2 regions of the Erwinia tracheiphila genome follow, and region 2 is predicted to be linked to the other one. Evidence: predicted binding sites of a transcription regulator. Region 2 holds the regulator's gene; the other holds the start of a gene.
What was found. Region 2 encodes PhoB, which activates phosphate uptake and scavenging genes when phosphate is short. Its sites were predicted from a motif close to CTGTCATAAAACTGNCNNAT; they were not measured.
Positions count from the first base shown of each region.

Region 1 (4,404 bases), 610 kb from region 2:
ACCGGTCACCGTTGCCGCAGGTGTGACCATAGCTGCGGGTACAACGGTGATGAAAGACGTTAGCACAAAAGGGCTGCTGTATAACCGTAAAGAACAAATTCTGAAAACTGACTGGCAGCGGCCCGTAAAGAAAAAATAATTTTAGTTGACCGCTTTTGTTCCATGGATGAGCTGCAACGCATCAGCAATAAATAACGATAATCCCCACTCTCTACAAGGCTCGGGGAACCGGCAAAGACCAGAATAATCAGGTCAGAAGACAAGATGAATGGTCTGACGTGACATGATCTCAGGAAAAAATATGTGTGGAATTGTAGGTGCAGTAGCGCAACGTGATATCGCTGAAATTCTGCTGGAAGGATTACGCCGCCTTGAATACCGCGGCTATGACTCAGCCGGGCTGGCGGTGGTCACCGCTGCAGGCGAGGTTACCCGCTTTCGACGTCTTGGGAAAGTGAAGATACTGGCGGAAGCGGCAGAAAGTACGCCATTACCCGGCGGAACGGGAATTGCGCACACGCGCTGGGCAACGCACGGAGAACCTTCGGAAGCGAATGCCCATCCGCATATCTCTGAACATATCATCATTGTTCACAACGGCATTATCGAAAATCATGCACAGCTGCGTGAGCAGCTTATCGCCCGTGGCTACCATTTTGCGTCTGAGACGGACACCGAGGTGGTTGCTCATCTGGCTCATTGGGAACAGCAGCAGGGGGGGTCATTGCGAGAAGTGGTGCAGCGGGTTGTCCCCCAGTTACGCGGTGCTTATGGCATGGTTATTCTCGACAGCCGCGATCCCTCGGTGCTGGTAGCGGCTCGATCCGGCAGCCCGCTGGTGATTGGACGTGGCGTTGGAGAAAACTTCATTGCCTCAGACCAGCTTGCCCTGCTGCCTGTCACCCGCTGTTTTATTTATCTGGAAGAAGGGGATATCGCCGAGGTAACCCGCCGCGACGTGACGGTTTTCGATCACCTTGGCGAAAAGGTACTGCGCAGTGAAATCGAATCTACTGCGCAGTATGATGCGGGGGATAAGGGCATTTATCGCCACTATATGCAAAAGGAGATTTACGAGCAGCCGATGGCGATTAAAAACACCCTTAGCGGGCGTTTCAGTCACGGGGCAGTTGATCTTTCCGAACTGGGACCACAGGCGAACCAGTTACTGACGCAGGTTGAACATATTCAGATCGTTGCCTGCGGTACTTCTTACAATTCTGGTATGGTTTCCCGCTACTGGTTTGAAGCTCTGGCGAATCTGCCGTGTGACGTGGAGATTGCCTCGGAGTTCCGCTACCGCAAATCGGCCGTGCGCAAAAACAGTTTACTGATTACGCTTTCGCAATCCGGTGAAACGGCGGATACGCTGGCTGCATTGCGCCTGTCAAAGGAGTTTGGCTACCTTGGATCGCTGGCCATTTGTAACGTGGCTGGCTCTTCGTTGGTACGCGAGTCCGATCTTGCGCTGATGACCAAAGCGGGGACGGAAATCGGTGTTGCCTCCACCAAAGCCTTTACCACACAGTTAGCGGTATTGCTGATGCTGGTGGCAAAAATTGGCCGTCTCAAGGGCATGGCGTCAGAAATCGAGCACGATATTGTTCACGCGCTTCAGGCGTTGCCCAGCCGTATCGAGCAAATGTTGTCGCAGGATAAGCTGATAGAAGCGCTGGCAGAAGAGTTTTCTGATAAGCACCACGCGCTGTTCCTGGGGCGTGGCGATCAGTATCCTGTCGCGCTGGAAGGCGCGCTTAAGCTGAAAGAAATCTCTTACATCCATGCTGAAGCTTACGCGGCAGGCGAGCTGAAGCATGGGCCACTGGCGCTGATTGATGCTGATATGCCAGTGATTGTCATTGCGCCAAATAACGAGCTGCTGGAGAAACTGAAGTCGAATATTGAGGAAGTCCGTGCCCGTGGCGGCCTGCTGTATGTTTTTGCAGACAGGGATGCCGGGTTCAGCAACTGCGATGGAATGCGCATTATATCGCTGCCCCATGTTGAAGAAATTATCGCGCCGGTTTTCTATACGGTGCCGCTGCAACTGCTCTCTTACCACGTTGCACTGATTAAAGGGACAGATGTCGATCAGCCGCGTAACTTGGCTAAATCAGTTACTGTGGAATGATTCGCTATGGGGCCGGATTTTCCGTCCCCGCTTATTCCCATTGTTGGCGATTCGTCGCCGACTTTGCATTGCCGTTCCTGCTGTAACCTAATGAAACAAAGTCGACCATGACCTTGCTTTCTGTCACAAAACTGTCATACAGCCTACATTTTACTGTCATCAAACTGTCCTATTTTGCCTCCAGCAGCAATATTTATAGATAGTAAAACTGTATAAAGCCTGAATTTTATCCCCTGGAGGGAACATGACTCTGATGCAAAAAACGGTGGCTCGTTGCGTGGCAGTTGCCCTTTCTCTGACCGCTGTTTCAGCACTTGCTGCGACGAATCTGACTGGTGCTGGCGGCACGTTCCCTGCACCCGTTTATAACAAGTGGGCAGCAGATTACAACAAAGTGACTGGAGCAAAGGTTAACTATCAGGGGATTGGTTCTTCCGGCGGCGTGAAACAGATCATTGCTAAAACGGTGGATTTTGGTGCGTCCGATGCACCGATGAAAGAAGAAGATTTAGCTAAAAACGGTTTGTTCCAGTTCCCAACCGTGATTGGAGGGGTGGTGCTGGCGGTAAATATTCCGGGCATCAAATCAGGTCAGCTCATTCTTGATGGCAAAACCGTAGGGGATATTTATCTCGGCACTATTAAAAAATGGAACGATCCGGCTATCACTAAACTTAACCCCGATGTGAAACTGCCAGACAGCAATATCAACGTGGTGCGCCGCGCTGACGGTTCCGGCACCTCTTTCGTCTTTACCAGCTATCTGTCAAAAGTGAACAGCGACTGGAGCAGCAAAATTGGCAAAGGTAACACCGTAAACTGGCCAACGGGTTTGGGTGGTAAAGGCAATGATGGCGTGGCGGCGTTTGTTCAGCGTCTGCCCGGCTCAATTGGATACGTGGAATACGCCTACGCTAAACAGAATAATCTGGCCTATACCAAACTTGTTGATGCCGATGGCAAACCGGTTGAACCCAGTGAGCAGAGCTTTAGCGATGCGGCAAAAGGCGCAGACTGGAGTCAATCTTTCGCCCAGAATTTGACTTTCCAGAAAGGAAACAATGCCTGGCCAATTACCTCCACCACTTTCATCCTGGTAAAAAAAGAGCAGGTCAGCGCGGATAAAGGTGAGGCAGTACTGAAGTTCTTCGACTGGGCATATAAGAACGGTGGCAAAACCACCACCAGCCTCGATTATGCTCCACTGCCAGATTCCGTGGTTACAAGGATCCGCGCTGCCTGGAAAACCAATGTAAAAGACAGCGCAGGTAAAGCGCTTTACTAAGCAGTGACAGGGAGCGACTGAATCGGTCCTTACTCCCGGGCGGCAGCGATGCCGCCCTTACACTTTTAACATCGGGAATTTTATGGCTACAACCCGACTGATATTTAAAGCCCCCGGCAAACAGGGCGATATTATTTTCGGTGCGCTGGTTAAACTGGCTGCGCTGATTGTATTGTTGTTACTCGGCGGCATTATTGTTTCGCTTATTATCTCTTCCTGGCCCAGCATTCAGAAGTTTGGCTTCGCTTTTTTATGGAGTAAAACCTGGGATGCTCCCAACGAACAATTTGGTGCGCTGGTGCCGATCTACGGCACTATTGTCACCTCAATCATCGCCCTGATCATTGCCGTCCCGGTCAGCTTTGGTATTGCACTGTTTCTGACGGAACTGTCACCCAACTGGCTGCGTCGTCCGCTCGGTGTCGCCATTGAGCTGCTGGCAGCGATTCCCAGTATTGTTTACGGTATGTGGGGATTGTTTATCTTCGCCCCGCTGTTTGCGACTTATTTCCAGACGCCACTCGGCAACGTGATGTCAAATATTCCCATTATCGGGGCGCTCTTCTCCGGGCCGGCATTCGGTATCGGCATCCTGGCTGCCGGGATAATTTTGGCGATAATGATCATTCCTTACATTGCTTCCGTCATGCGCGATGTATTTGAGCAGACGCCGGTAATGATGAAAGAGTCCGCATACGGCATTGGCTGTACCACCTGGGAAGTGATCTGGCGCATCGTGTTACCGTTCACCAAAAATGGCGTCATTGGTGGCGTGATGTTGGGGCTGGGCCGTGCTCTGGGTGAAACTATGGCGGTGACCTTTATTATTGGTAACACCTACCAGCTCGACAGCCCGTCGCTGTTTATGCCGGGCAACAGCATTACCTCAGCGCTGGCAAATGAATTTGCGGAAGCGGAATCTGGCGTGCATACGGCTGTGCTGATGGAGCTGGGCCTTATTCTGTTTGTGATTACCTTTATCGTTCTC
Region 1 is NZ_CP089932.1:102,219-106,622, forward strand. Features, by position in the region: gene glmU (bifunctional UDP-N-acetylglucosamine diphosphorylase/glucosamine-1-phosphate N-acetyltransferase GlmU) at 1-139, shown strand, start outside; gene glmS (glutamine--fructose-6-phosphate transaminase (isomerizing)) at 302-2,131, shown strand; gene pstS (phosphate ABC transporter substrate-binding protein PstS) at 2,376-3,416, shown strand; gene pstC (phosphate ABC transporter permease PstC) at 3,499-4,404, shown strand, end outside.
Region 1: a site for PhoB is predicted at 2,252-2,271, ahead of pstS (phosphate ABC transporter substrate-binding protein PstS). Genes of this name have one in related genera too.

Region 2 (4,404 bases):
TGGCGAACGGCTCGGCGGTGAAGTCAATCTTCCATTCACCCCTGAGCGAATTGAGGTTTTTAAAGCGCAGGGTCAGAATTTTCATGGCTGTTCCTCCTCATCAATTTCTGCCAGCGTTTGCTGAAAAAGCGCGGTGATACGGGCCAGCCGCTGGGGCGACATGTCCTGCTCGGAGGCCAGCCTGCGCGCAAACACATCTTCCACGCTCAGTTCGCTGAGGGTTTCATTATCCTGACGCACAATGGTTTGTTCACGCTGCTCGCGGCTGCGGCGGAGCAGCACGATATCGACCGGCAAATCGTGCGTTATCTCCTGGATGCGCCGCTGCAAGTCATTCAGCCAGCAGTCGGTGACCACCTCAATATCCAGCCAGACGACTTTACCGTCTGGGCGCGGCTGAATGGCTGTCAGCTGACGTGTTATTTCTTCCAGCGAGCCTTTAATGATTTGCATCGGCTGAAACATCGGAATGACAAGGGGTTCAACCCGATGCAGTTTGTCCCCGGCAAACTCCACCAGAAAGACGCTTTTTTCTTTACCCAACTCATCAAAACTGAGAGGAATGGGCGAGCCGCTATAGCGAATATGCTCCGTTCCGGCAATGCGCTGGGCTCGGTGAATATGCCCCAGTGCAATGTAATCGGCTGGCGGGAAGGCCTGAGCGGGGAACGCATCCAGCGTGCCGATGTAAATATCGCGCACCGAATCGCTTTGGGTCACGCCGACGGTGGTCAGATGACCAGTGGCAATGACGGGAACAGACAGCTTCATCTCCTCGCGCTGTTGCAGCGCGTGTTGCCAGCACCGCTGATAGTGCGTGGTGATGGCCTCCAGCAGAGACTGCTGTTTTTCCAGACCAGACAGGCCAGCCTGGCTGGTAGTGATATCGCGCGGGCGCAGGAAGGGAATGGCGCAGAGCAGGGCTGCGGGCTGACCGTGGCGGTTGTTCAGGCGTAATATCTGTTGGTCCGGCTGTTCAGCGGCGGCGGCAACCACGGTGGTATTGAGGCAGGCCAGCAGGTGCCGCGACTCGTTCAGCACCGCCACCGAATCATGATTACCGCCAAGCAGAACCAGCTGGCAACCGGTTGGCTGGAGCCTGACAATAAAGCGGTTAAGCAGCTCGCGGGCATAGCTGGGTGGCGAGCCGGTATCGAAAATGTCCCCGGCGACGATAATCGCATCCGCCTGCTGTTCGGTTACCTGCGCCAGCAACCAGTCAAGAAATGCCTGATGTTCTGCGGCACGGCTTTTGGTATAAAAAAACTGGCCCAGATGCCAGTCAGCGGTATGAATGATGCGCATGGGCTTCCTTCTGTGCGGAATGCGTTTGCAGGATTATAAACAAACCGGGTAAAAACCCCCAGCATCAAAGGCATTTGATCTTTCACAGGATTGCTGTCAGTTCGCGGACAGACGGGTTTTTTTCATAAAATTGTCATAAAACTGACGCATAATAGCGCCGCGAATCCCAGTGACATCCCGTCATCGCAGCAGGAGCAATAATGGCCAAGCGTATTCTGGTGGTAGAAGATGAAGCCCCAATCCGTGAAATGTTGTGTTTCGTTCTGGAGCGGAATGGCTATCACCCTGTTGAAGCGGAAGACTATGACAGTGCGGTCAGTCAGCTGATTGAACCCTGGCCAGATCTGATCCTGCTGGACTGGATGCTGCCGGGCGGTTCAGGTATCCAGTTTATTAAACACCTCAGGCGTGAAGCGATGACCCGCGATATTCCGGTGATGCTGCTGACCGCGCGTGGTGAAGAGGAAGATCGCGTGCGCGGACTGGAAGTGGGGGCGGACGACTACATCATTAAGCCTTTTTCCCCGAAGGAACTGATCGCCCGGATCAAAGCGGTGATGCGCCGTATTTCACCCATGGCGGTGGAAGAGGTGATTGAGATGCAGGGACTCAGCCTGGACCCGTCTTCGCATCGCGTGATGTCCGCTAATCAGCCGCTGGAAATGGGGCCGACGGAATATAAGCTGCTGCACTTTTTTATGACGCATTCCGAGCGCGTATACAGTCGTGAACAGTTGCTTAATCATGTATGGGGTACCAACGTTTACGTTGAAGATCGTACCGTTGACGTGCATATTCGTCGTTTACGTAAGGCGCTGGAGGCGAGTGGCCACGATCGCATGGTGCAGACCGTTCGTGGAACTGGCTACCGTTTTTCTGTGCGTTTTTGAATCGCCACAACCGGAGTATTCACTTTGCTGGAACGCCTCTCCCTGAAGGGATTGCTGCTGGAACTCCTGCTCGCCTGCCTGTCCGCGCTGTTGATCGGGCTGGTCGTCGGCTATCTGCCTTGGTTGCTGGTGGTTTCACTGTTGTCGCTGCTGGGCTGGCACTTTGTTAATCTGTTGCGCTTATCCCACTGGCTTTGGGTTGATCGCAGTATGACGCCACCAGGCGGCCGGGGCAGCTGGGAACCGCTTTTTTACGGCTTGCATCAGATGCAGGTGCGTAATCGTCGTCGTCGACGCGAGTTGCGCAATTTGATTAAACGCTTTCGCAGCGGCGCCGAGTCCCTGCCGGATGCGCTGGTACTGACCACCGAAGAAGGTTTTATTTTCTGGTGTAATGGCCTGGCACAGCAGCTGCTGGGGCTGCGCTGGCCGGAAGATAATGGGCAAAACATTCTCAATCTGCTGCGCTATCCTGAATTTGCACGCTACCAGCGCCAGCGCGATTTTTCGCGCCCTCTGACGCTTGTGCTGAATAATCATCGCCAGCTTGAATTTCGCGTGATGCCCTACAGTGAAGGGCAATATCTGTTGGTGGCGCGGGATATGACGCAAATGCACCAGCTGGAAAGCTCGCGCCGCAGTTTTTTTGCCAACGTCAGCCATGAACTGCGCACACCGTTGACGGTGATGCAGGGCTATCTGGAAATGATGACCGAAACCGAGATGAAAGGGACGCAGCGCCACAAGGCACTGCATACCATGCATGCGCAAACCCGCCGTATGGATGATCTGGTCAATCAGTTGCTTACGCTGTCGCGAATTGAAGCCGCGCCCTCACTGGATTTGCGGCAGCAGGTCAACGCGCCAGTGATGTTGAAGCTACTGCAGCACGAGGCGGAAACCCTTAGTCAGGGCCGCCATCAGATTGATTTCAGCGTGGATGATACGTTGCAGGTGTTGGGCGATGAAGAACAGCTGCGCAGTGCGATATCCAACCTGGTTTACAACGCTGTGAACCACACGCCAGACGGGACGCGCATCGTCATCGCCTGGCTTCGCACGCCACAGGGCGCAACCTTCAGCGTAAGCGATAACGGTCCCGGCATTGCGCCAGAGCATATCCCTCGCCTGACGGAGCGTTTTTACCGCGTGGATTGTGCGCGCTCAAGACAGACGGGCGGCAGCGGACTGGGCCTGGCTATTGTAAAATACGCACTCAGCCATCACGGTGCGCGGTTGAATATCACCAGCCAGCCCGGTAAAGAAACCTGCTTTAGTTTTACGCTTCCTCTCAAGGCTGATTGTCAGTTAGCGGAGCACTGAGCGGCAGTGCTTTGTTTGCGCGATACGACGGGGATGGGTAAATAAACACCCTGCCGGGCATAATCAGGCCATTATTGCCAGCCACCGCGAAGAATGCAGACCGCCATGCGAATAATGTCACAAGCAAACGCCAGAATGGCTTATGGCTTATGGCTTATGGCTTATGGCAGGTGCGGCTGGGTTGAATATTCACTGGCGTGGTGTCATCACTGTCTCTCATTGCATGGCATACAGATCGCCTCGCCAGGCAGATGCTTTTTGAGAATCAACGCCACAGGGTACCGACGATGTCTTCCCGGAGGTTCCCCGATGCGCGCTCCCGTTCCGATTCTGCTGTTTACCGGATACCCTGCTGTGTTTTCCTTCCGTTCGGGAGGTGTGGCGCTTCACACTTTTGTATCGCGGCTCGGTGTAGGCCGTTCGCTGCGGGGTTGCATGTACGAAAACCCCGTTCACTCTTCCATGCCAGTCATGAGCAACGCCTTATGTGGAAAGGCCAGGTACAAAGTGAAGCATAATCAGGAATGCTTTTTTAGCGTTCTTAATGTGGTGGACTGACGGGTCGTGACGCAGATTTATTGATAATGATGAAGAGTAAGATACCAACCGATGATCTTATCATGCATTTCCTCTGACTTCGAAAAGCAAATTGTTCTGCGGGTCAGTCGTTTGATATGTGTGCGAAGATTAAGATTATGTCGTTCTGTCCGTTGGGTATATTTCTTGCTCACCACGTGGCCTGTTGCACTTAACAGAACTTTATAAACCGGCCAGGCATCTGTCATATAAAAGGCAATGTTAAATTTGCTTAACAGGGCCAGCAATCGTCGCAGGGTCGGGGCATTTCTCGGGTCGAAGACGTGGGCCAGAGCACGTTTGCGGATAC
Region 2 is NZ_CP089932.1:4,411,369-4,415,772, reverse strand. Features, by position in the region: gene LU633_RS22795 (AAA family ATPase) at 1-85, opposite strand, end outside; gene sbcD (exonuclease subunit SbcD) at 82-1,305, opposite strand; gene phoB (phosphate response regulator transcription factor PhoB) at 1,506-2,195, shown strand; gene phoR (phosphate regulon sensor histidine kinase PhoR) at 2,220-3,518, shown strand; one part of gene LU633_RS22775 (IS1 family transposase) at 4,094-4,404, opposite strand, start outside.